2 regions of the Clostridium celatum genome follow, and region 2 is predicted to be linked to the other one. Evidence: a T-box and tRNA genes for the amino acid it is inferred to sense, from the RefSeq annotation. Region 2 holds a T-box; the other holds one or more tRNA genes.
The links. A T-box is a leader RNA that pairs with one kind of tRNA and senses whether it is charged. The one in region 2 lies ahead of ileS (isoleucine--tRNA ligase), so its partner is inferred to be a tRNA-Ile.
Positions count from the first base shown of each region.

Region 1: it encodes a tRNA-Ile, which carries the amino acid that the T-box ahead of ileS (isoleucine--tRNA ligase) is inferred to sense. The anticodon was not compared.

Region 1 covers NZ_JAJKGM010000019.1:39,545-51,847, forward strand. Annotated here, with positions in the region: gene LPC13_RS09560 (Na/Pi cotransporter family protein) at 1-60, opposite strand, end outside; gene LPC13_RS09565 (hypothetical protein) at 239-562, opposite strand; gene LPC13_RS09570 (hypothetical protein) at 909-1,340, shown strand; gene LPC13_RS09575 (hypothetical protein) at 1,574-1,978, shown strand; gene LPC13_RS09580 (sensor domain-containing diguanylate cyclase) at 2,025-4,157, opposite strand; gene LPC13_RS09585 (DUF2974 domain-containing protein) at 4,364-5,509, shown strand; gene LPC13_RS09590 (transmembrane-type terpene cyclase) at 5,950-6,630, shown strand; tRNA gene LPC13_RS09595 (tRNA-Met) at 6,802-6,877, shown strand; tRNA gene LPC13_RS09600 (tRNA-Ile) at 7,166-7,241, shown strand; gene LPC13_RS09605 (hypothetical protein) at 7,342-8,205, shown strand; gene LPC13_RS17105 (S8 family serine peptidase) at 8,267-12,303, opposite strand, start outside.
Region 2 covers NZ_JAJKGM010000009.1:55,550-67,852, reverse strand. Annotated here, with positions in the region: gene ileS (isoleucine--tRNA ligase) at 115-3,225, opposite strand; T-box leader at 3,322-3,563, opposite strand; gene LPC13_RS06100 (GNAT family N-acetyltransferase) at 4,070-4,573, opposite strand; gene LPC13_RS06095 (GIY-YIG nuclease family protein) at 4,636-4,899, opposite strand; gene LPC13_RS06090 (class I SAM-dependent rRNA methyltransferase) at 5,057-6,232, shown strand; gene LPC13_RS06085 (hypothetical protein) at 6,293-6,991, opposite strand; gene LPC13_RS06080 (sigma-70 family RNA polymerase sigma factor) at 6,984-7,529, opposite strand; gene LPC13_RS06075 (TIGR01212 family radical SAM protein) at 7,663-8,589, opposite strand; gene LPC13_RS06070 (hypothetical protein) at 8,697-9,779, opposite strand; gene LPC13_RS06065 (YkvI family membrane protein) at 9,920-10,978, shown strand; gene LPC13_RS06060 (peptidoglycan-binding domain-containing protein) at 11,054-12,303, opposite strand, start outside.

The sequences.
Region 1 (12,303 bases), on a different contig from region 2:
TCCGTATAAAAACAAACCTAATCCTCCGAATATACCTGTAAAAATTTCAAACCCACTCATACTTTTTTCTTATCCCCTCATAATCGTATTTTTAAAATTTATGTATACTTTAAACTTTTTATTCATCATTTAATTTTACATTTTACTAATAATACTTAAACTATAAAAATACTACTTTAAAATAAATAAAAAATAGTGTTATGCAATAACACTATTTTTTATTATAAATATTAAAACTCTATTCATATAAAATTTTGCAAGTTGAAAAATCTAAATAATCTCTATATTCAAATTTACATGCTTTTAGAAAATTCTCCTCACTCCAAAAATTATTTCCTATAATACAATTACTATCTACTACCTCACTTAATTCATTATATGATATTACATTATTATTTTCATTAATTGCTCCTTTGATACATTTTAAAATATCAGAATCATATTTATCCTTAACTAAGGTTTCTGCCTCTACATTAAACTTTAAATCCCACACTATAAATTTCTTTTCATTAGATAAATTTGAATCTTTTTTAATAGAAAGTGAATTAACTTTTATTTTCATATTTATCCCTCCAAACATTTAATGTATACCTTTACATATTAGATTATATTAATCTACTTTCAAAATTAATCCTATTATTTTATTTATACTAAATATTTCGTATTTTATTTTTCTACTTTTTATTTATATATTTTTATCTATACTTTATCTTTCGTACAAAACAGCCATAAAAATCATATATTAAAATAGTATTTATATACTAACTTTTCTTTATATATTCATTGAATTTACTATTACTTATAAAGCTATATTCTATTTATAATATAAGATTCTAGATATATTTTTTTAACCTTACTTAAATTAAAGTAACTAAAGTTTTATCACTTAATACATGGAGGATATTAAATTGAAATGTAAGAATAAAGATACTATGGCTGAAGACATAGAAAATTATTTAAATGATTTAGATATACAACTTGCAAATCTTGAGAAACTCGGTTCTTCCCTTTTAGTAATCGGATATGCCTTATTTGTGTACGGATCTAATATAGATATTCTTGATACCTTAGGTATAAATAACACTGGCCAAACTGCTACCTCTATAACTCTTCAAGGTGGCGAACTAATTTTATATGGATATATACTACTATTTATAGTTTCAGCAAAAAGATTAGAAGAAAAAATTTTTGAAAATGAAGCTACCGAAAATACTTATGTACTTTCACCATACCAAAAATTATATTTTTCATACTGGGTAGCTATATTTATGAATTTACTTAGAGTTAGTGCATTATCTGAATTAGATTATTTAAATAAGTCTGGTGAAGCTTTTGTATAATTTATATTATTTTATTTATAATAAAGCTCCATACCTTTGTATTTTACGATACATTATGGAGCAAACCTTTTCTTATTTCAACTTATTAATAGCTTCTTATATTTACTTATAATACAAAAAATTCTTTTATTCAAAATAATTTACAATATTAATTTCCTTTAAATAATGTATTTTTATTTTTATTTAACATAAAACAATATTAACATAACTTTTAAATAATTTAGGAGGTAATTATGTCAAAAAGTGAAAAGATATCTCAAGTACTTAATGAAAGTAATACTGACCTTAACTTACATGAAATAAAAGCTAAAACTGGTGCTGGTAATGGATTTAAACATCATACTTCTACTTCTAAAAGCTCACTTATCAATAACACTAATAAATCTAAAAAAATATATGATATAGTTACAAATATTGAAGGTAAAATAAACTTACATAAAATTAAATCTCAAACTGGTGCTGGTAATGGTTTTAAAGATCTTTCAAGTAATAATATAAAAGAAAATATTTCTGATTCCAGAGCCTACGCCCATAAGAGCCATAAAATTCATGCAATATTTCATGCTTCCGATAGAAAGCTTAATTTACATGAAATAAAAGCTAAAACTGGTGCTGGTAATGGTTATAAGCAACATTAAAAAAAGTAAAGCTTGCTCCATAAAGTTAAGGTGCAAGCTTTACTTTTTATTTCTCTGAAATTATAACCTTATTTTTCCCACTATTTTTCGCTTTATATAAAGCTTCATCAGCAATACCAATTATCTTATTTGCTTGTATTTCATAATTATCAATTAATTTAACCCCCATACTTATAGTTAAATCAACTTGTCCTTTATCTTCGAAAACAAAATTTAAATTTTCTATGTTTTGTCTAATTCTTTCTGCTATAATCTCTGTATTTGTATCATCAGTATCAACAACTACAACCAAAAATTCCTCTCCGCCATATCTTCCTACTATATCACATTTCCTAATAGAATAATTTATAGCTTCTGCTACATTTTTTATAGCCTCATCTCCACATTGATGACCATATACATCATTAATATTTTTAAAATTATCTATATCAATCATCATTACAGATAAATTGAAGCCCTCATGCTTTCCTTTGTTATGTAATTTATAATATCTTTTAAGTACTTCTCTTCTATTATATATATTTGTCAATACATCATGAGTCGCAGAATATTTAACTTCTTTATATAATCTTGAATTTTCTAAAGCAATTCCTATATAAGTAGATAATATTTTTAAAGTTGTTAACTCCTTAATTCCATACTTACTTTTTTCACAATGTTGAGTGCTAATAACACCTATTATATTTTCTCCTATAATTATTGGAACAAACATTAAGGATTGAGCAATTCTTCCCGACTCTAAATTTTGATCTATTTTATTATTTTCTAAAGCCTCAATGTCTCCACTTATATATTTTTTATACTCTTTTATAATATCTCCAATTAATATCTCTTTCTTATTATTTATACAATAAGACGTAAAAGTATTTTCATTAACATATCTATTATCTACAGATATTCTCTCTTTTTCCTTTAAAATAAGTTCATATTTATACTTACAAATACTTTCATCATAAATAACTATTTGAAGTAAATCGAATTCAATTAAACTTTTTACTTCACTTATTATAACATTTAAAATATCTTCTTTTTCTAAGTTTGATATTATACTTTGTCCAACTTTATATAAAGCTTCTGCTTGTTTATATAACACCTTATACGTCTTTTCTATTAATTGTTGCTTCTTATCATCTAATATATCTAGCTTAATATTTTTATTTTTTTCAGCCTCTTTCTTAAATTCCACATATCTTTCCAAATAAAAATATGCTTTCTTATACATTCCTAAACCTTTATAAGCTTCACTAGAAAACTTACAAAATAATGCTTCATCTATACTTGCCCCATTATTTTCTCGTATACTTTCAATTTCCTGCAACTTAGATATAGCAATATCAAAGTTTTTCATCTTTAAATCTAAAGCAATCCAATTAAATAATATTTCTACAACCCATATAAAGCAGTCTATATTTTTAGCAATTAATAAAGCTTCTTTATAAATATCATCTGCTTCACTATACCATTGTTTCTCTACATATATATTTGCCTTAACTACTAAAACATTAAATAGTATTTTAGGAGCATAATCTTTAGAAATCTTATATGCCTTTTTTATAGACTTAACAGCCTCATCTAAATTTTTTAAATTTCTCTCACATTCTGCTTTATTTATATAAGTAATAACTTCGTGTTCTCTATATTCAAAATAAGCTGCTTTTATTAATTCATCTAAAACTTCTTTTGCTTTATCAAATTCTTCTAATTCCATATATAACCCTGACATATTTACTTTAATGGCCGCTAGGCTTTCTTGATTGTTATACTCTTCAGCAAGATTTATGCCCTTTAATGCCCATTCCATTGCTAAATCATACTTGCCATCTCTACCATAATCAGCTATAAGAGAAACTATAGAGTTCAATATACCATCTTTATCTTCCTGAATTTTAAATAATTTAAAAGCTTTTATATGATATATTATTGCATTTTCAAAATCCATGTTCTTATAATAAACTTTTCCCTTTTCAATTAAAAACCATGGATAAGCTTGCTGTAAATCATTTTCTTTGCAATAATTTATTAATTTATCTATTACATCCTTTGCTTCAACTACACTTAATAGATTTATTTTTTTACTTAATATTTTAGCATATTGACCATCACTTTTTAATTCGTCTAACGCAACTATTTCTTCATCTACTCTTATTACCATTTCTAATATCAACTCTCTTATTTGCATATATATTTATATTTTATATTAAATAAATTCCATAGGTCAACCTTTTTTCCTATAATATTCCAAAGAAAGTTCTTATTATTATTTAAAATACCTTTTTAGATAATTTTTAAATATCCTTTTTAGTATTTTTATTTTTTTTTGAAACAAAACAATATTATAAAAAATATTATATTTAATTATGATTAATATTTTAAACGGAGATAATTATGGATAATATAATTAATTATGTAGAGAATGAGTTACATACAATAACTGAAAAACCTTTTAATCCTGTAGATTCGTTAGTTCTTTCTCAAATTTGCTATATAAACTTTGGAAGTCTAGTAGGACATGTCCATGAAAACAAAAAACATATTACTTTTAAAGATTTGCTTAAAACCGAATGTTTCCCTAAGATGTTTGACTCCATTCCTTATGGAACAAATACTAAAGCCTTACTTTTTGCACTTGCTGCAAGTCCAAGATTTAGAGATATAAGAATAAATTACTATATATCTAAAACTGATTCTACTTTTGAAAAACAATTTTCAGCTATAACATTTATATTAAATAATACTGCTGCTTACATTGCTTTTCGTGGTACAGACTATACTGTCGTAGGATGGAAAGAGGATTTTAATATGGCTTTTACAAGTCCTGTTCCATCCCAAATAGAAGGGGTGAATTATCTTAATACTATTGCTAAAATAATTCCCCATGACCTTTATATAGGAGGACATTCAAAAGGAGGAAATATTGCTGTTTACTCAGCTATGAATTGTAATTATAGAATTTCAACTCGTATTAAAAGTATTTATAGTCATGATGGACCTGGCTTTAGAAAAGAAATAATACAAAGTGATAAATTTAATAGTATAAAAGATAAAATTCACAAAACACTTCCTCATTCATCACTTATTGGAATGCTATTAGAAAATCATGAAGATTATCATGTAATAAAAAGCAATAAATTTGGTGGATTAAAACAACATAATCCTTTTTCTTGGGAAATATCAAATTGTGATTTTAATTACTTAGAAAAAATCTCTAGTAGTGCACAATATACAAATGATACTTTAAATAAATGGTTAAGCGAAGTTGATGATAATAAACGTAAGATACTTATAAATACCTTATTTGATATACTAAATTCAACTAGCTCTAAAAGTTTTATTGAACTCTCTCAAAACCGCAAGAAAAATATTCCTATTATAATATCTGCAATAAAAAACATGGACGCTGAACTAAAGTCTATGTTTATAGAACTTATTAAGGAACTTTCCTCCTTATACTTAAAAAATCTTGCCCCTCACGAAAAATCAAATATGTCAGATTTTAAGAAATCATTTATCTCACATTTATCATCAAAGTAAACTAGTGAAATTTATAATATTCTAAATGCAAAAACACCTAATAGAATTTAATTGCTCTTATTAGGTGTTTTTACTTTATTAATTTTTTATTATTTCTAATTTAAAGATATTTTTTATATAATACTATTTATTTTGTCATTTAAAAAATTATTTATATTTTTATCTTTATAGTATTCTCTTACAATAAAGAAAGAAATAATTAATATAACTGTTACAATAATTCCACCTTCAGGGCCAAAAGCTCCACCGTTAAATTAATGATGATTTAATATAATTACATTTTTAACACATCTTATAATCGCCAAAACATGTTATGTATAATTATCCCCTTTATTATGTAATAATACATCTAACTATTTAGTATAAATATTATTTGTATTCATAAATAAAAAAACTCAATAATATACTATCCTAAATTAAAAATATAAAAGGAGTATATTATGACAATACTTGGGCTAATTTTATCTTTAATAAGTGGAATATGCTGGACCATTGTATATATTTCAATGATTAGAACTGGATTTAAAGAAAAGACTTATTCAATGCCTTTATTTGCATTATCTCTAAATATATCTTGGGAGCTTATTTATACCATTAAAGGATTTTCAACTTGTATAACTAATATCCAAAATTATGTTAATTTAACTTGGTGTATTTTTGACTTTATAATAATTTATACTTATTTTAAATATGGGAAAAATGATTTTAAAGAAACAGCCTTTAAAAAGTATTTTATTCCTTGGTCAATCTTAATATTTGCTATGTCATTTATTATAGAATATGGCTTCCTTATTGAATTTGGAGAATCAACATCTAAAAGCTTACCTTTAGTTTCGTCATTTATAGAAACTAGCTTAGGTGCTTGGTATTCTGCTTTTTTACAAAACTTAATAATGTCACTTTTATTTATTTCTTTGTTATTTAAACGAAATAGTTTATTAGGTCAAAACCGTACTATTGCAATCTGTAAATGTATTGGAACCTTAACCCCAACTATACTATTTGGTATTATACTTGAAAATAATCTTGTCTTAATATTAGGTAGCTTTTGCTTTATCTTTGATTTAATTTATATTTTCTTAGTATTTAAATATATATCTATTTCTAAAATATTAAATTAAAATGTACTTAAATATTCATAGCATATAGCCTTATATCATTGAATATAAGACTATATGCTATGTTCTTACACTCTTAAGGCTAAATACGACATAATTTGATTTTGACTTTATTGTTTCATTGATATATACTTAAGTAACAAGTTAGGCAAAGTAATTTGCACAACATAATATCGCGGGATGGAGCAGTTGGCAGCTCGTTGGGCTCATAACCCAAAGGTCGTAGGTTCAAGTCCTACTCCCGCAACCAATAAATAGATCTTATTCTTACTATAGGGTTTATTTTTTTTGCTTATTTTAATTACTGTACAAATCATATAGAAAACTGCTAAAATGATTTCTTTTATGAAATCATATGTGATTTTATAATACACTACATAATTAGTATCATTAAGGATTATATAGTAGCATATACTACTATATTCTATGCTATCTCTTCTTAAGACTAAATATGAGACAATACAATTTTGACTTTATAACTTTACTTTGATATACTTAATTCAATAAGTTAAGCAATGAATTTTGCACAATATAATATCGCGGGGTGGAGCAGTTGGCAGCTCGTTGGGCTAATAACCCAAAGGTCACAGGTTCGAGTCCTGTCCCCGCTACCAAAAATAAATCTTATATTATATAAGATTTATTTTTTTGTATAAATTTAAACTTTTATTGTTTTAACGACTAATTACATAACATATAATAAGGAGATAAATTATGAGAATAATATCTGAAAATAATGTATGTGAAAATAGACCATACGTTAATTTAAAAAAATTATCAGTAAAGACCTCTCTAAGAGTAGCCTCTATTGATGAACTTGGATTTAAAGGTACTTATATAATAAATCAATATACACAATCATTATGTAAAAATGAAAATTATACTTCCCAATATAGTAATGGAATTGAAAAAGTAACTTTCTATACATCTGATTTAAATGAGATGTTATTAGTTGACATTAATTACTCATTTAAAACTGGTGCTAGTTATTCTAAATTTAAGGTTTATTTAATTTTAAATAATATCAAATATGCTCTTCCTTTTAATTACTTTGAAGATATCTATAGAAATTGTATGGATATATTAGCTAAAGAAGTAAATGATAATGAAGAAATAAATTATATAAAAGAAAGCTTTAATAACTTAAAAAAAGAAGAAATATCAGTAGATATTAATTTAAATTTAGAAAGACTTAAAGAATTTAAAGATAAAGTAGATTTTAAAAGAAATGTTCGTTATTTTGTAATTAATAATATAGCATCATCTATATCTAAATATGATATAAAAAATAAAACTAATAAAATAAAAGTTACTGATAAAGTAAAAGTTTTAAGACATAATTACAAAACTAGACTTTATGAGTTTATAAACCCTACTGATAATACCAATATGGTATCTTTAAAAGAAACTGATATTATTTGTGATTTAGGTGATGAAAATACTTTCCCAACTGTTAATATATATACTAGCTATGGACTTGGAAAATTATTAGACATAAAAAATAATGTTGTTCCATCAACTAATACACTATCATTATTTGCTAATTTATTAGACTTAGGATTAAATGTCTTAAACTAAGAAAAGGTATGTATCAAAATAAACTTTGATACATACCTTCTTATTTATTTAATATATTTTTTTACTTACGTTTTCTAATTTTTATTCCTGCACCAATCATAACTATAGCTGCAACTAATATTGGCATGCTTGCTCTTCCACCTGTATTAGGAAGCTTATGATTATTATTTTGTTTTTCACTTGGATTAGGTTTTACATCTACTGAACCATCATCCTCATTATTTTTATCATCTGAGTCATTGCCTCCATCATTTTTATCATCAGAATCCCCTGGGTTTTCTGGATTTTCGATATCAGCTTCTGTTACAGTTATTTCCCAAGTTACTGTTGCCGAACCTGAATTTATATCTGCTGTAACTATAGTAGTTCCTGGAGATTTAGCTATTGCTTTTCCATCAACTACAGTAACAATACTATTAGCTGCTGAAACAAAATCTACTGACTTAATAACAGCATCTTCTGGATTAACTGTAAATTCTAATTCTTGCTCCTCTCCAACCTTCATTTCGTAGTCTTCATTATTTGTAGTTGCACTTTCTACTTGAATAACTACTCCATCTTTTGTTACTTCCACATAACAATATACATTAGCTTGTCCATTATCTACTGATGCTTTTATATAAGTTATTCCTGAATTAACAGCAGTAACTACACCATTTTCATCAACAGTTGCAATATCATCGCAGAATGATTTCCATGTAACTTTTCCTGTATAAGTTTCTGGGCTAAGTGTAACACTTAATTTATCACTTTCTCCAATCTCTAAAGAAAGATTTCCCTTATCCAATGAAACAGATTCTAATCTAATCTCTAAATTATATCCAATATTATCTAATATATCATCTAATGTTCTACCTTCATAAGCTTCTTGTGCTTGACCTTCTGCCACTTGTTCATTGTATTGTCCAAAATTATATACAATATAGTCCATATCATATTGATTAACTACACCATCAAAGTTAAAATCTACTGGATTTACCTTATAATCAACGTTTTGACCATAATACTTTTCAACTTCTAAAGCATCTAAGATATCTACCCATCCATCACCATTTACATCTCCTGCTGCAATATATCTATAGAATTCTGAACCTAATAAATAGTATACCTTTGAAACTGTTTCACCATCTATAGTTCTATATGGAATAAATCTTGCTTCTTTTCTGAAGTGTCCTGGAAGCGCACTAACTACCGTATACTCTTCTTCACTTACAGGAAGATTAACTGCTAAGTATATAGCCATAGTATCATCATATTCTACTTCATATTTATTTCCATTGTTATCTTCAACCCATATATACTTATCTAAATCTTCAGTATAAGAACCTATTGTAAGTGCTTCACTAAATCCTTCGGCTAATTGACTTACAAATATTGTTGAAGTTGTTGGAACTATATCCACCCCTTCATAAGTTGAGTTAAAGGACATATCTGCATAATTTCCATCCTTATCTTTGATTTCTAAGCCTTCACATTGTATATATTCTCTATAGAATTCGCTTTCACTATCATAAGTTAATTTAAAATCTGCATCTATTATTCCATTAGTACCTGAAATATTAACTGCATTTCCATCTTTATCAATAACTGAAAGTTTTATCTTAAGAGCTTTAATAACTGTCCCAGTTATGCTCTTTTCTATATTTACAGTATAGTTATTTTCATCTAATATTTTTTGAAGCTCACTATTAACTCTTAAATCTAAAAGTTCAAAGCCTTTTGCATAAGATAAAGTCATATCAAAAGTGCTACCTTCAGATAAATTATGAGTTGTAACTGTAGCTGTAATAGTATCATTTAATGACATTTCATCCTTACTTAATGTTACCCCTGTATATGGAGAACCTTCCTTAACAAAGAAGTATCTTGGTTGCTTAAATAAGTTTTGTGAGGTTGCTACATCTATCGGCATTGGTGAAAATTCATACACTTGTCCATACCTTAAATCTGATTTTTCTATACCAAATTTAAAATCTCCATTTTCACTTATAGGTAATGATAAATATGGCATTCCATTTACAAATCCACTTATTATTATATCAGAAGCATCTGTTTTATATCCCATTTGTTGAAGTTCACTTATACTATTATCTGTAACATTGCCATGAATCCAGAAAACTTCATATTCTTGACCTAAATACTCTTCAGCAGTGTACATATCATCACTTATTTCATATACCCCACCTTCTTTTTCAAGTGTCATTTGAGCATCTTCATTATCTATTAGTATATTTTTCTCAACTACATATACATCATCCGTTTCCAAATCTTTTGCTACAAATTCAATTATATATTTTCCGTCTTTTAATGATCTTGTAATATTTTCAGTTACTTTTCCATCTTCCATCGGGAAGTATGCTGCTCTAGAATTTAAAGCATAAAAGCTAAAGCTTGAACCACCAGGTACGTTAGAAAAATCTGCTGTTCCTAAGTATCCAAATACTTCTTTAGTTTCATAATCCTTAACGTATAATGCTACTGATTTTAAAGGAGAAGAAACTGATACTGTTGCAGTTGCTCCTAAAATCTTAGCAAAATGCATCATTTCTAAATCATTACTTACTGCTGGTCTTGAAAGTTCTATTGATTCAATTCCTGGTACTACATACGTTGAAGAAAAAGGAAGTACATACTCTTCAACTTCATCTGCTGAATTTGTTAATATTACATATCCTTCATATCTTCCCACTTCTGCATCTTTTGGAAGATTTATAGTTGCATCAAAATTAACAGACTCTCCAGCATTAACAACTATATTTTCTGGTACACTAACTGTCACGTTATTTAATTCTGCATTTTGAGCTAATTCATCTTCACCTAAGTATCTTACTGTAACATTAAAGTTCTTGCTTTCAGTTCCATTATTATCTACTTGAATTGGTAAAGATTTTTTAGAATCTTCATTGCCTTTTCTTATTCTGTCATAAGATAATGAACCTGTAATATAATCTATTTCTATTTTTTCTTCATTTTCATTTAAGCTATTAGTTGTATCTAATACCTTAACTGCAATATCAGAGTGAACTGCTTTGTAAGCATTTACTCTTCCTGCGCCCATTGCATTAATAGCATAATCATCAGCTAATTCATCACATGTGTTCATCAATGCAACTTTAACATCTGAAGCTGATAATTCTGGATTATTTTGAAGCATAAGAGCTACAACACCAGCAACATGAGGAGTTGCCATTGAAGTACCACTTATTCTTGAATATGCTGCACTATAATCAATCCCATCCTCTGGACTATTTATATATTCTGGATAAGTTGAGAATATAGATACACCTGGTGCTACTACATCTGGTTTAATAGTTTCATCAGACGATGGCCCTCTTGAACTAAAATCAGCTAATAAATCAGCTTCTGTTGCAGTATATCCATTAACTTCAAAGCTTAATTTAAATGGTTCTTCACTATCTGCAATAGCTTCTTTTAAAGCTTGTCCATCTTCCATTGTTATTCCAACACTATGAAGAGTATCTACTGCTTCACCTAAATAAACATTTAACTCTGCATTTTCAATATTATTAACTATAATTACAGCAACTGCTCCTGCATTTTTGGCATTTGTAAGCTTTTCAACGAAAGTAATTTCTCCTCTATCTATTAAAAGAACTTTTCCATTTATATCAAGTTCTTCAAGTTGATATTCGTAACCTAAGCCACCATAAACAACTTCAAACTCTTGATTTATAAATGTATTTAATCCTTCATAATTTTTACTAAGTAATCTACCACTAACAGAACTTCCATTTAAAAGAGAAACATCAAAAGTTTCTAATTTAATAGCTGTACTACTAGCTCCAACTGAAATAGCTAATGGTGATGTTCCTGGAGAACCTAAGGTAGAAAATTCTGGTCCTGCATTCCCATTAGCAACTACTGGAATTGTTCCTGCTAAAGCTGCATTATTACAAGCTACTGATGATGGATATAATGGATCAATAACAGATATTCCTAATGATAAGTTTATTACATCCATTCCATCCTCTACAGCTTTTTCAATACCAGCTATTATATCTGAACTTGAGCCCATTCCATATGGTCCTAAAACTCTATATCCATATAAATCAACATTTGGTGCTATACCAGTTACTG
Region 2 (12,303 bases):
ATTTTAATCATTTTTTGCATTTATAGATTAAGCACGTATACTTATATTACTATTCTTTGAAAAAAGGATAGGAATTATTACTTAATCCCTACCCTTTATTAACAAATCTATTAGTTATTTAACAACTTCTACAGTCATATTTAGCTTTTCGCCATTTATAACTGTTTCAGTGTAATCAACTTCTCCATTGTAAACTATTTCTTGGGTTAAGGTTTCTCTCTTAATAACATCTGCAAACTTTTTAATTACTTCTAATAGCATTTCATTGTCTGCTACATATAAATTAATTTTATCTGCTACCTCAAACCCTTTATCTTTTCTCATATTTTGAATCTTAGAAACTATTTCTCTTACATGACCTTCTTCTCTAAGTTCTTCTGAAACATGAGTATCTAAAACAACACCAATTGAACCTTCACCAGCAAACGCATAACCCTCTAGCCCTTGCATAGTAACTAATAAGTTTTCCTTATTTAATTCAATTTCAGTTCCATCAACATTAATAACTACTACTCCACCATTTTGAATAGTTTGAGCCAATTCCATTTGGTTTCTTGCAGCTATTTCTTTTCTTATTCCTGGTATTAACTTACCATAAGCTCTTCCTAGTACTGGTAGGTTAGGCTTAATTTCAAAGTTAACATACTTAGAAAGGTCTGCTCCAAATTCTACAGCTTTGATATTTAACTCATCAGTTATGATATCACCATAATATTCTGGAAGTGAATCTGTTGAAATAAGCATCTTAGAAAGTGGCTGTCTATTCTTAATATTAGCACCATTTCTTGCACTTCTTCCAAGTTTAACTATTGTGTAAGCTAAATCCATCTCTTTTTCTAAGTCTTTATCTATAGCTGTTTCATTAACTTCTGGCCATTTGCATAAGTGAATACTTTCTGGAGCATTTTCATCTAATCCAACTACTAAGTTTTGGTAGATGCTTTCTGTAATAAATGGTACAAATGGAGCTGATACTTTAATTAAAGTAGTTAATACTCTATATAAAGTTACATAAGCACCAATCTTATCATCTGTTAATTCTTCAGACCAGTATCTTCCTCTATTTCTTCTTACATACCAGTTTGATAACTCATCTGTAAAGTCTTCAATTGCTAAAGCAGCTTGAGTTATTTGATATGAAGCAAGCATATTGTCTACATCCTTAACTAATGAATTAAGTTTAGACATTACCCACTTATCCATTACGTTATCTGATACAAAATCAGTATATTGTAATGGGTTGAATTTATCTAATTCAGCATATAATACGTAGAATGAATAAACATTCCATAAAGTTCCCATAAACTTTCTTCCAGCTTCACCAACATCATCTATTGAGAATCTAGTAGGTAGCCATGGAGCACTTGCAGTATAGAAATGCCATCTTGTAGCATCTGCACCTTGTGCATCTAACACATCAAATGGATCTACAACATTTCCTTTTGATTTTGACATCTTTAAGCCCTTCTTATCAAGAACGTGACCTAAAACTATACAATTTTCAAATGGATTTCTATCAAATATTGCAGTTGATATTGCAAGTAAAGTATAGAACCATCCTCTTGTTTGGTCAACAGCTTCTGATATAAATTGAGCTGGATAATTTTGTTCAAATAATTCCTTATTTTCAAATGGATAGTGTAATTGTGCAAATGGCATTGAACCCGAGTCAAACCAACAGTCAATAACTTCGTTAGTTCTAGTCATTTCCTTTCCACATTTTTCACATTTTAAATGAACATTATCTATATAAGGTTTGTGTAATTCAATATCCTCTGGAACGTTAATTCCCTTTTCCTTTAATTCTGCAATGCTTCCGATACATTCTTTATGTCCGCATTCACATCCCCAAATTGGAAGTGGGGTTCCCCAGTATCTATCTCTTGAAATACCCCAGTCAATAACATTTTCTAAGAACTTACCAAATCTACCTGTTCTAATGTTATCTGGATACCAGTTAATCTTATTATTGTTTTCTAAAAGCTTATCTCTTAATGTTGTCATTGCAACAAACCAGCTTTCCTTTGGATAGTAAAGAAGTGGTGTGTCACATCTCCAACAATGTGGATATGAGTGTAAGTGCTTTTCTGATTTAAATAACTTATTATTTTCTTCAAGCCACTTACAAATGCTTTCATCACATTTCTTAACAAACTTACCTGCCCATGGAGTAACTTCTTCTACAAATCTACCTTCTCTATCAACTAAGTTGATGAAAGTAATTCCATTAGCCTTAGCTACTAAGCTATCATCCTCACCATAAGCTGGAGCTATATGAACTACACCAGTACCATCTGATAAAGTTACATAATCACCATGGATTACTTCAAAAGCTTTTCCTTCAACTTTACCAAAAGGCATTAATTGTTCATATTTAGTTCCTAAAAGTTCTGTTCCTGGGAATTCTCTAACTACTTCATAGTCTTCCCCTAAAACTTTAGCTGCTAAATCCTTAGCTAATATTAATATTTCTTCTCCAACCTTTGCTTCTATATATGTATAAGCTTTATTTATACATAAAGCTAAGTTTGAAGGTAATGTCCAAGGAGTTGTTGTCCAAGCTAATATATACTTGTTTTCCTCTCCAGTAACTTTAAATTTAGCAATACATGTTAAGTCCTTAACATCTTTATATCCTTGTGCAACTTCATGAGATGATAATGCAGTACCACATCTTGGACAGTATGGCATTACTTTGTGTCCTTCATATAAAAGACCTTTATCCCACATTTGTTTTAATGCCCACCAAACTGATTCTATATATGGATTATGATAAGTTACATATGGATTTTCCATATCAACCCAATATCCAATTTGGTTAGTCATTTTTTCCCACATACTTACATAAGTAAATACGCTTTCTTTACATTCTTTAACGAACTTTTCTACTCCGTATTCTTCGATTTGCTCTTTACCTGAAATACCAAGTTTCTTTTCGATTTCAAGTTCAACAGGAAGTCCGTGAGTATCCCATCCAGCTTTTCTTATTACTTTATATCCCTTCATAACTTTATATCTTGGGATAATATCTTTCATAACTCTTGTTAGTACGTGTCCAACGTGTGGTTTACCATTTGCAGTTGGAGGTCCATCATAAAAAGTGAAATATTCACCATCTTGATTCATATCAAAATTCTTTTTAATAACATTTCTTGCAGTCCAAAGGTTTGCTATTTCTTTTTCAAGACCAACAAAACCATTTGGCAATTCTACTTTTTTGTACATAAGAATTCTCCTTTCTCTACAGATATCAACTATTAAAATTATTCTCTTAAAGACATATTTTAATCCTTTGTTTTTAAAAATAAAAAAACTTCATCCCAAAAGGACGAAGTGAATTCGCTATACCACCTAAGGTTAATAAACTCATAACTATACTATGAGCCAAATTTCAGATACTTTCATATCCTATCCCTTAACGCGGGCTAACGTGACAGCTTAATTGCATAGCTTTCAGCCTCCAACTCCTAGGTGATTTTCCTTAAATAATCTTATGATTTCACACCAACCAATCACTCTCTTAAAAAATTAATAAAAGTACTTTTCCTAATCATAGTCTTTAATGAATTTATTATATATTATGCATTATTCCTTGTCAATTGCGCCCAAAAGTATTATTTATAAATTTCTTCTAAACTTCTTTTTATAAATATTAAACAATAATAATTATTATTTGATATTAATTTAATTTTATTGTTGACTTTTTTACTCTGATATGATTTAATAAATATCGTTGAAACACTTAATTGTTATTATATAATTTGAATTAATTTTAATAACTCATTAATTTCTTTGTATTTTTAAAATACTACCCAAAATCCCATTTCCCTATAAATTTAACGATTCAAACTACTTACATTTTGTAAGTAGTTTTTTGTGCTAAAAAATAAAGATGAATCAGTAGTTTTGGGTTACTGATTCATCTTCAGTAGCTTAGCTTCAAACTTCATCCACCTTGCTACAATAATAGTATGTGTAATTTATTTTTTTATATACACTAAATTAAATTTTATTTTTGAATTATATACTTTATTCTATAAAATAATAATTTCTTTTCATCTCTATAATACTAATTCCTAATTCGTGACATTATAAACTCATCTTCATATTTTCCATTTCTAATAGCTGCGCACCTTTTTGTTCCTTCAACTTCAAATCCAAAGCTCTTATATAACTTTATAGCTCTATCATTGTCTACAAATACTCCAAGTTCTATTCTCTTTAACATAAGCCAATTATCAGCTAAGTCAATTATAGTTTTCATTAATTTTTTTCCTATCCCCATTCCTTGATAATCTTTATGAACCATAATCCCCAAACTTGCACAATGCCTAACTCTAGGATTTACAGATACATTTAATCCTATGGTACCTATTATTACTTTCTTTCCATTTTCATTAATTTCAGCAACATATTGATAATCATTAGGTCCTAAGCTTTCTATAAATGCTTTACTTCTAGCTATCCTTTCACTAGTTATACCTAATATATTTTCTCGTACTCCATCCATTACCCTTATTGCATTGATCCCTTCTGCATCTTCAGTTCTTATTGCTCTTATATTTATCTCCATAATTTTGCCCCCAACACTTTAATTTTTTATTATCAAATTTACTTAAATAATCTTTACAATTTTTATATAATAATTTTCATAGAATTAAATTTCTCTATTAATATTAATTTTTCCTTCCTAGTAAGTTGCTTAATTACGTACTCTCTTCTCATTGCTTCAATTTTATCTTCAAACTCTTCAAAATAAACAAGTTCTATAGGCAATCTAGCTTTAGTATATTTTGCTCCCTTACCAGAAGCATGTACTTTTAATCTTTTCTCTAAATTGTTTGTCCATCCAGTATATAAACTATTATCATTACATCTTAATATATAAACATAATTCATTTAAAAACCTCTTAAATTAACTTATTAATTTCCACATATTTATAATTATATCGTATGGTAAACTATATTTTCTATTATTATTGTCAATACTGAATAATAAAGTACAATAGTTATGTTATAATCTTATGAGAATTAATAAAAAAGGAGCAATTAATATATGGCATGTAAATTTTTCTTACACCAAGGTAAAAATAAAAAAGCAGAAAATGGGCGTCCTTGGATATACATAGATGAAATAAATGAATATGATGGTGACTATGAAAATGGTGATATCGTTGAAGTTTATAATCACAAGAACTACTTTATCGGTAAAGGTTATATAAACGATAGAAGCAAAATAACTATAAGAATAATGACTAGAGACATAAATGAAGAAATTGATTATGAATTCTTTAAAAGAAGATTTGCTGCTGCTTGGGATTATAGAAAAACCGTAATTGATACATCTTCTTGCAGATTTATATTTGGAGAAGCAGACTTTTTACCAGGTCTTACAGTAGATAAATTTGAAGATTACTATGTAATTCAAATTTCAACTTTAGGTATGGATAAATACAGAGATATAATTGTTAAGATTTTAGTAGAAGAATATGGTGCTAAAGGTGTTTATGAAAGAAGTGATATAAAAACTAGAGAAATAGAAGGTTTAGAACAAACTAAAGGCTTCTTAACTGAACCATTTAATACTGATGTTGAAATTATTGAAAATGGTGTTAAGTATATAGTAGATTTAGAAAATGGTCAAAAAACTGGTTTCTTCCTAGATCAAAAAGAAAATAGAGCTGCAATGCATAGAATTTGTAAAGGTAGAGATGTTTTAGACTGTTTTACTCATACTGGATCTTTTGCTTTAAACGCTGGTATTGCTGGTGCTAAATCAGTTCTTGGAATTGATGTTTCTCAACATGCTGTTGATTGTGCAACTAGAAATGCTGAATTAAATAACTTACAAGATACAGTTAAATTTGAGTGCCACAATGCATTTGATGTTCTTGGAGATTGGTCAAGAGAAGGTAGACAATATGATGTTGTTATATTAGATCCACCAGCTTTCACTAAATCAAGAAATACAGTTAATGCTGCAATTAGAGGTTATAAAGAAATAAACCTTAGAGGATTAAAAATGGTTAAACCAGGTGGATATTTTGCAACTTGCTCTTGTTCACATTATATGAGTGAAGAACAATTAAAGAAAACTGTTCTTGAAGCTGCACATGATGCTAGAAGAACTTTAAGACAAATTGAGGTTAGAACTCAAAGTTCCGATCATCCAATTCTTTGGAATTCAGATGAATCATACTACTTAAAATTCTTTATCTTCCAAGTAGTTTAAAAATCGCAATTAATTAAAAGGTAGCAAATTAACTTGCTACCTTTTTAGTTTATATTATTTCTAATCAATAAACTTTTCTTCATAATTTAAGTTATTATATAATTCATTTAGTTCACTAATTTCTTTTTCTACCGTTCTATAATAAATACCATCTACACCCATTATATCATCATTAAAACTATAAATATGATCTGTTACTCCATGTATCTTTATAGAGTATTGTACTGAATTTATGTTTTCATTTATAACTTCATAAATAGGCATTGTATTTATGAAATTTACTATATTATTTATATCTTCTTTTTTAGTAACTTCCTTGTATTTAGTTTGTGTTGATATAGATTCTATAGTTATATTATAAATGTCATCTGCCCTTAGCACCTGACTATCCTCTATATTATCTAAATCACTTTCTTTTAAACCATATGATTCAATATCATGAGTAACATTACTTTCATTTTCTCTTACACCAGCAGACTTCATCATAGATTCCTCACTAGCCACTGTAGTTTGTTTTTTTTCATTTTTTCCTAAATGTATTTGTTTAGATAGTCCCATTCCAGCTAAACATATGAATGCAAAACATGCGGCTGTAGTCCAAAGCTTTTTATTTTTATACCATTTATTATTTTCCTTTTTTAATTCAGAATCTAAATTTAATAATATATCTTCTACTTTTCTATCAAAGGATTGAGGCAAAACAAACTTTTCTTTTTCACATTTACTTTGTTTTTCTAAATAATCATCAAATTTATCCATAAAGCTCCTCCTTTAACATATGATATAATTTTTCCTTTGCTCTTGATAATCTAGATTTTACAGTGCCTTCTTTTATATTTAATAATTTTGCTATATCTTTATATTTCATATCCTCAAAATAAAATAATATAGTAGTCATTCTTAAATCTTCCTCTAAAGAATTAATGGCATCATATAAAGTTAAATCCTTATAAGTATCTTTAGTTTTAATATTAATAAAATTATCCTTATCTACAGTGATTTCTTTGCTTCTTTTTTTATATAATGTATTACTTTCATTTATAACTATTCTTATTAACCAAGTTTTAAAAAGCGACTCATCTTTTAATGATTTTATATTCTTATAAGCCTTTAGTATTGCTTCACTAACGGCATCTTCTACATCCTCTTCTTTACTTAATATAGATTTTGAAACTCTATACATAGCTATTTTATTTATTCTAATTAGGTTACAAAAAGCTTCCTTATTACCACCCTTTGCTCTTTTAACCTCCAGTAATAACTCATCCTTACTCTGTTTTTTTATTGAAGCCTCCAATTAATTCGCTCCTTTCGTCTATTAGACTAGCTCTCATCCCATTTTGTTCCATAACATAATTATAAATAAAAAAAGAGCTAATGCAAAATCAAATTGCAATGCTCTTTATTTTATTTAACCTCTTTATCTTTAACTATTTAAAGTCTTTTCCTTGCCAAATATCATTCTCTACCAAGGCTCTATCTATATCATTTAAAACTTCCCACTTTTTTAAGCTCCACATTGGACCAATTAAACTTGCTCTAGGTGCATCTCCTGTTAATCTATGAACTACCATTTCCTCTGGAATCATGGCAACACCTTTACAAATTAAGTCTATATAATCTTCTTTGCTTAATAGCTCAAACTCTTCTCTTTCATATTGCTCTGCCATCTTTGTATTTTTCATTAAGTGTAACAAATGAAACTTAATACCTTGAGCTCCTGAATGTGCTACATAATTTATAGTTTTAAGCATATCTTCCTTGCTTTCTCCTGGTAACCCAAAGATAGTATGTACTACAACTTCAATTCCTCTTTCTTGAAGTTTTTTTATACTCCTATCAAATACTTCGAAGTCATAGCCTCTATTAAAGTTATTAGCTGTTTCGTCATTGATTGTTTGTAATCCTAATTCCACCCATAAATATGTCTTCTTATTTAATTCTTCAAGAAAATCTAAAACATCATCATCTAAACAATCTGGTCTTGTTGCTATAGATAATGCTACTACATTTTCTTGTGCTAAAGCTTCTTCATATTTTCTTTTCAATTCTTCAACTGGAGCATATGTATTAGTATAAGCTTGAAAATATGCAATATACTTTCCGTCCTTCCACTTTTTCTCCATCATCTTTTTTCTATCTTCAAACTGTTCAGTTATTGATAAAATTCTACTTCCTGCATAATCTCCTGAACCTCTTGCACTACAAAATGTACATCCACCTTTTGCTACTCTTCCATCTCTATTTGGGCAAGTAAATCCACCATCTAATGATATTTTATATATTTTTTCATTAAATTTATTTCTTAGGAAATAATTTAAGCTATGATATCTTTTTCCATTCCACTCTTTAGACATTTTCTATTTTCACCTACTCTTTATCTTAAAATATAAAATAGAGGTCTGTATATTACATACAAGCCTCTTTTATTAATTTACTCTATTATAAATTAGTTATTTCACAATTACAATTTAGTTATTTCTAAACTTTTTATATTAATATCATATACTCCTGTTAAATTATCCTTACTATTATCATTCTTATAAACGGTAAAATTAAGGTTTTCATCTTCAAAATAGTTTGCCTTAACATTATATACTTCTTTAGAGAATTTACCATCTAAATTACTCTCTATAAGTTCTCCGTCTTCAGTTTTATAAATATTAAGTCTATTTATACCTGCTTCGTTTTTATAGTTTACAGCTAAATTATCATCTTCTTTTGAAAATATAAAATCCTCTATTTTACAATTATTCAACAAATCAACTGATACTACTTTTCTTGATACTGGCTTCTCCATAATATCTTCTATTTCTGCTAATGAAGCACTTTCTGAAGGAGTACCTGGTGAAATTTCATCTGTTCCACTCTCCATTAAAGTATCATCTATATATACCACACAAATATATGCATCTTTTTCATTAATTGTTGAAATAGCGACCTTTTGACCTGTAAAGCCTAAAACAACCTTACCAAAGTTATCATTAGGTACCTTTTCTTTATAAAGCATTACTTTATTATTTCTCAAATAAGTATCTTTAGGAATATTATTTAAGCTAATAACTAAACTACTTTTCCCTCCCTTTTCACCAATTATTCTAAGCGCCTTATTTTTTGTATATAATTCTCTTTTAGATGTTGCTTTTACACTACTTATTGTATATTTATCACCAGCCCTATTTACCCTTATAATATAATTCTCTAAATCACTCTTAGGTTCAACATTAGAATCTCTTATTACATTAAAGATAAAGTATGAAAAATCATTTCCTGAAATTGTTTCATCTAATTGAAATGAAGCTAATTTTGAAACTCCTTCTGATAAATTAACATTATTGCTAATAAGTTCATTATCACATAATTCATTAGCACTAGTAATATCACCTTTACTTATATTTAGTAAATACTCTTTTGCTAATGTTCTCCCCTTTAAAACATCAAATAAATCTAACATTGCTTCTTCATTTTTTTCCATTTTGGTACAACTAATTAATATACTTGTAGTTAAAATCAACATAATGCTAATTATCTTTTTTAAACCCATCATATTATCTCCTTATAACTTATATCATTATAAACAATACTTAAATTTATTTTTCCTAATTAAATTTAGCTTATTCATAAATAAAGAATAATTGTACTGTAACTTTTATATATTGATATTAGAAATATAATGGAGGGATATGGTTGAAAAAAGATTTAATTAAAATTTTTGAAATTGCCGCTGTATTCATTGGCACTATTGTAGGAGCTGGTCTTGCATCCGGTAAAGAGATAACTGAATTTTTTACATCATTTGGGCCAATTAGCTTCTTTGGAATATTATTTTGTGGCGCATTTTATATTTTAATGGGCACTATATTATCTAAAATAAGTATAAGATATGAACTTAATTCTTATAGCGATGTTTTGAAAATAATAAGTCCAAATTTATTAGGTAAAATAACAGGTGTTATTACTACATTTTATTTAATATCTAGTGCTTCAATAATACTTGCAGGTAGTGGAGCATTACTAAATCAATTTTTTGGAATACCTAAAATACTTGGTTCTTTAATTATGTTAGGAATTGCTTGCATATTTTTATTAAGAGGAACTAATGGACTAATAGAAGTAAACTCATTTATTGTTCCATCATTACTTTTTACAATTACATTAATTACTTTACTATATCTTTTATTTTGTAAAGATATAGTTTCTTTAGAATACATAGCTAAATTTACGCCACCTAAAACTGGAATAGCTGTGTCTACAATACTTTATGCTGGATATAATGTACTTTGCTGCTCTGGTGTATTAGTTCCTTTAAGCAACGAAACTAAAAACTCAAAAAATGTTATTTATGGTGTTGCAATTGGAGCCTTAGGTCTTACATTACTATCAAGTGCTATAAATTTATTACTACTAGTAAATCAACCCTATATATTTGAACTTGAAATACCATTACTTTTAGTTTCTCAAAGATTTGGAACTGTAATTCAAGCTATGCTTTTAGTTATTATTTGGCTTGAAATGTTCTCTACTGAAGTTTCAGATGTATATTCTATAAGCAAAACCCTTGAACAATCATTTAATATAAAATTTAAAAATGGTATTTTTATAGTTCTTGCTATTGCACTACCAATATCTCAAATTGGTTTCTCAAATTTAATTTCAACACTCTATCCACTATTTGGAGTGCTTAGCTTAATATTTATATCTCAATGTATTTATTTTTACTTCAAACATAAAAGTGAATTTAATTAAAATTAAAAATGATGATATAACAAAAATAAATTAAAATGCTATATCATCATTTTTTAAGTTAGATTTATCATATTATTAGTCGTCAAAGTAATTAATTCGGGGTATATCTTTAGATTTTAAAAGATCAAATGAAACTGGTGGTGTAAATATTCTTTGTGTCTTAGCACAACCTCTTAATTCTGCTATCCTTGTTACACCAACATAAATATCTGATATTTTATACCAAGTAGCATAATCTACAACACCTGTTTGAGGTAAATTAAATACTCCTTGGAACACCTTAACAGCTTCTTGAGTTTTTTCTCCATATACTCCATCTAAAGCTGATTTAGGTATTAGTGGATAATTTTGTGCTATTCTATTTAATTGTTCTTGGATTACTTTAACTTCATCTCCACTAGACCCTAAAGTCAAATCATAACCTGGATAAGAACTTGGACTTCCTTCGACAACTTCAGCTGTAACAAGCTCAATATCACTACCATAAAAAGCCGTTAGTATTTCATATGGTGTTTTTCCCTCATCACCCATATACTTACTTCCCCATTGGGTCATCCATCCTGGGCATTGAACGTTTTTCCCGTCACAATATTGTGTTAATAACGGTTGTTTTCTACCGACCCTTCGTACATAAGTAGAAAATATATCATCTACAATTACACTTATACTTTCATATAAATTTCTTCCATAATTAAATGCATGGTCATAAGCTGTTGAATTAGTTATATCAAAGTTCTTTCCTTTTCCCCTATACCACTCCGTATAAATTCTATTTAGTGTAAATGATATAATTGCATATACATTACTCCTAATAGTATTTTCGGACCATGTTGAGTATATCTCGCATGAAGCTACATTTTTAATATAATCTTTATAAGGTACTGTGTAATTTGGTGCTGATGTATTATTAGGTCCTCCTGCATGAACTACAATAAATTCAGGAACAACAGGCTTTGGCAAAACAACTCCACTAGTAGGTGCTGGTAATGGTTTATCAACCTCTTCTGGAATTTTTGCTGGATAATTTCCATTCAATGTATTAGGTTGAATATTTATTACATCCGCTCTGCTACCAATATTTCTCATCTCTTTAATTAAATTGCATTGTTGAATTGCTATTTCATCAGGAAATATCTGTATACCATTAACTACTAATGATTGAAAGCCTTCTCTCTCAATTTTTAAATCATAAAGACTATATGGTATATTTCCTGTTGGTTGTTCTGAATATGCTAATGGCGGTGCTGATAGTTCTATTACTTGTGATTCTCCAGAAGAATTAGTTGTAAGCTCTATCTCTTTATTTCCACCTGTTGATCCTTGAG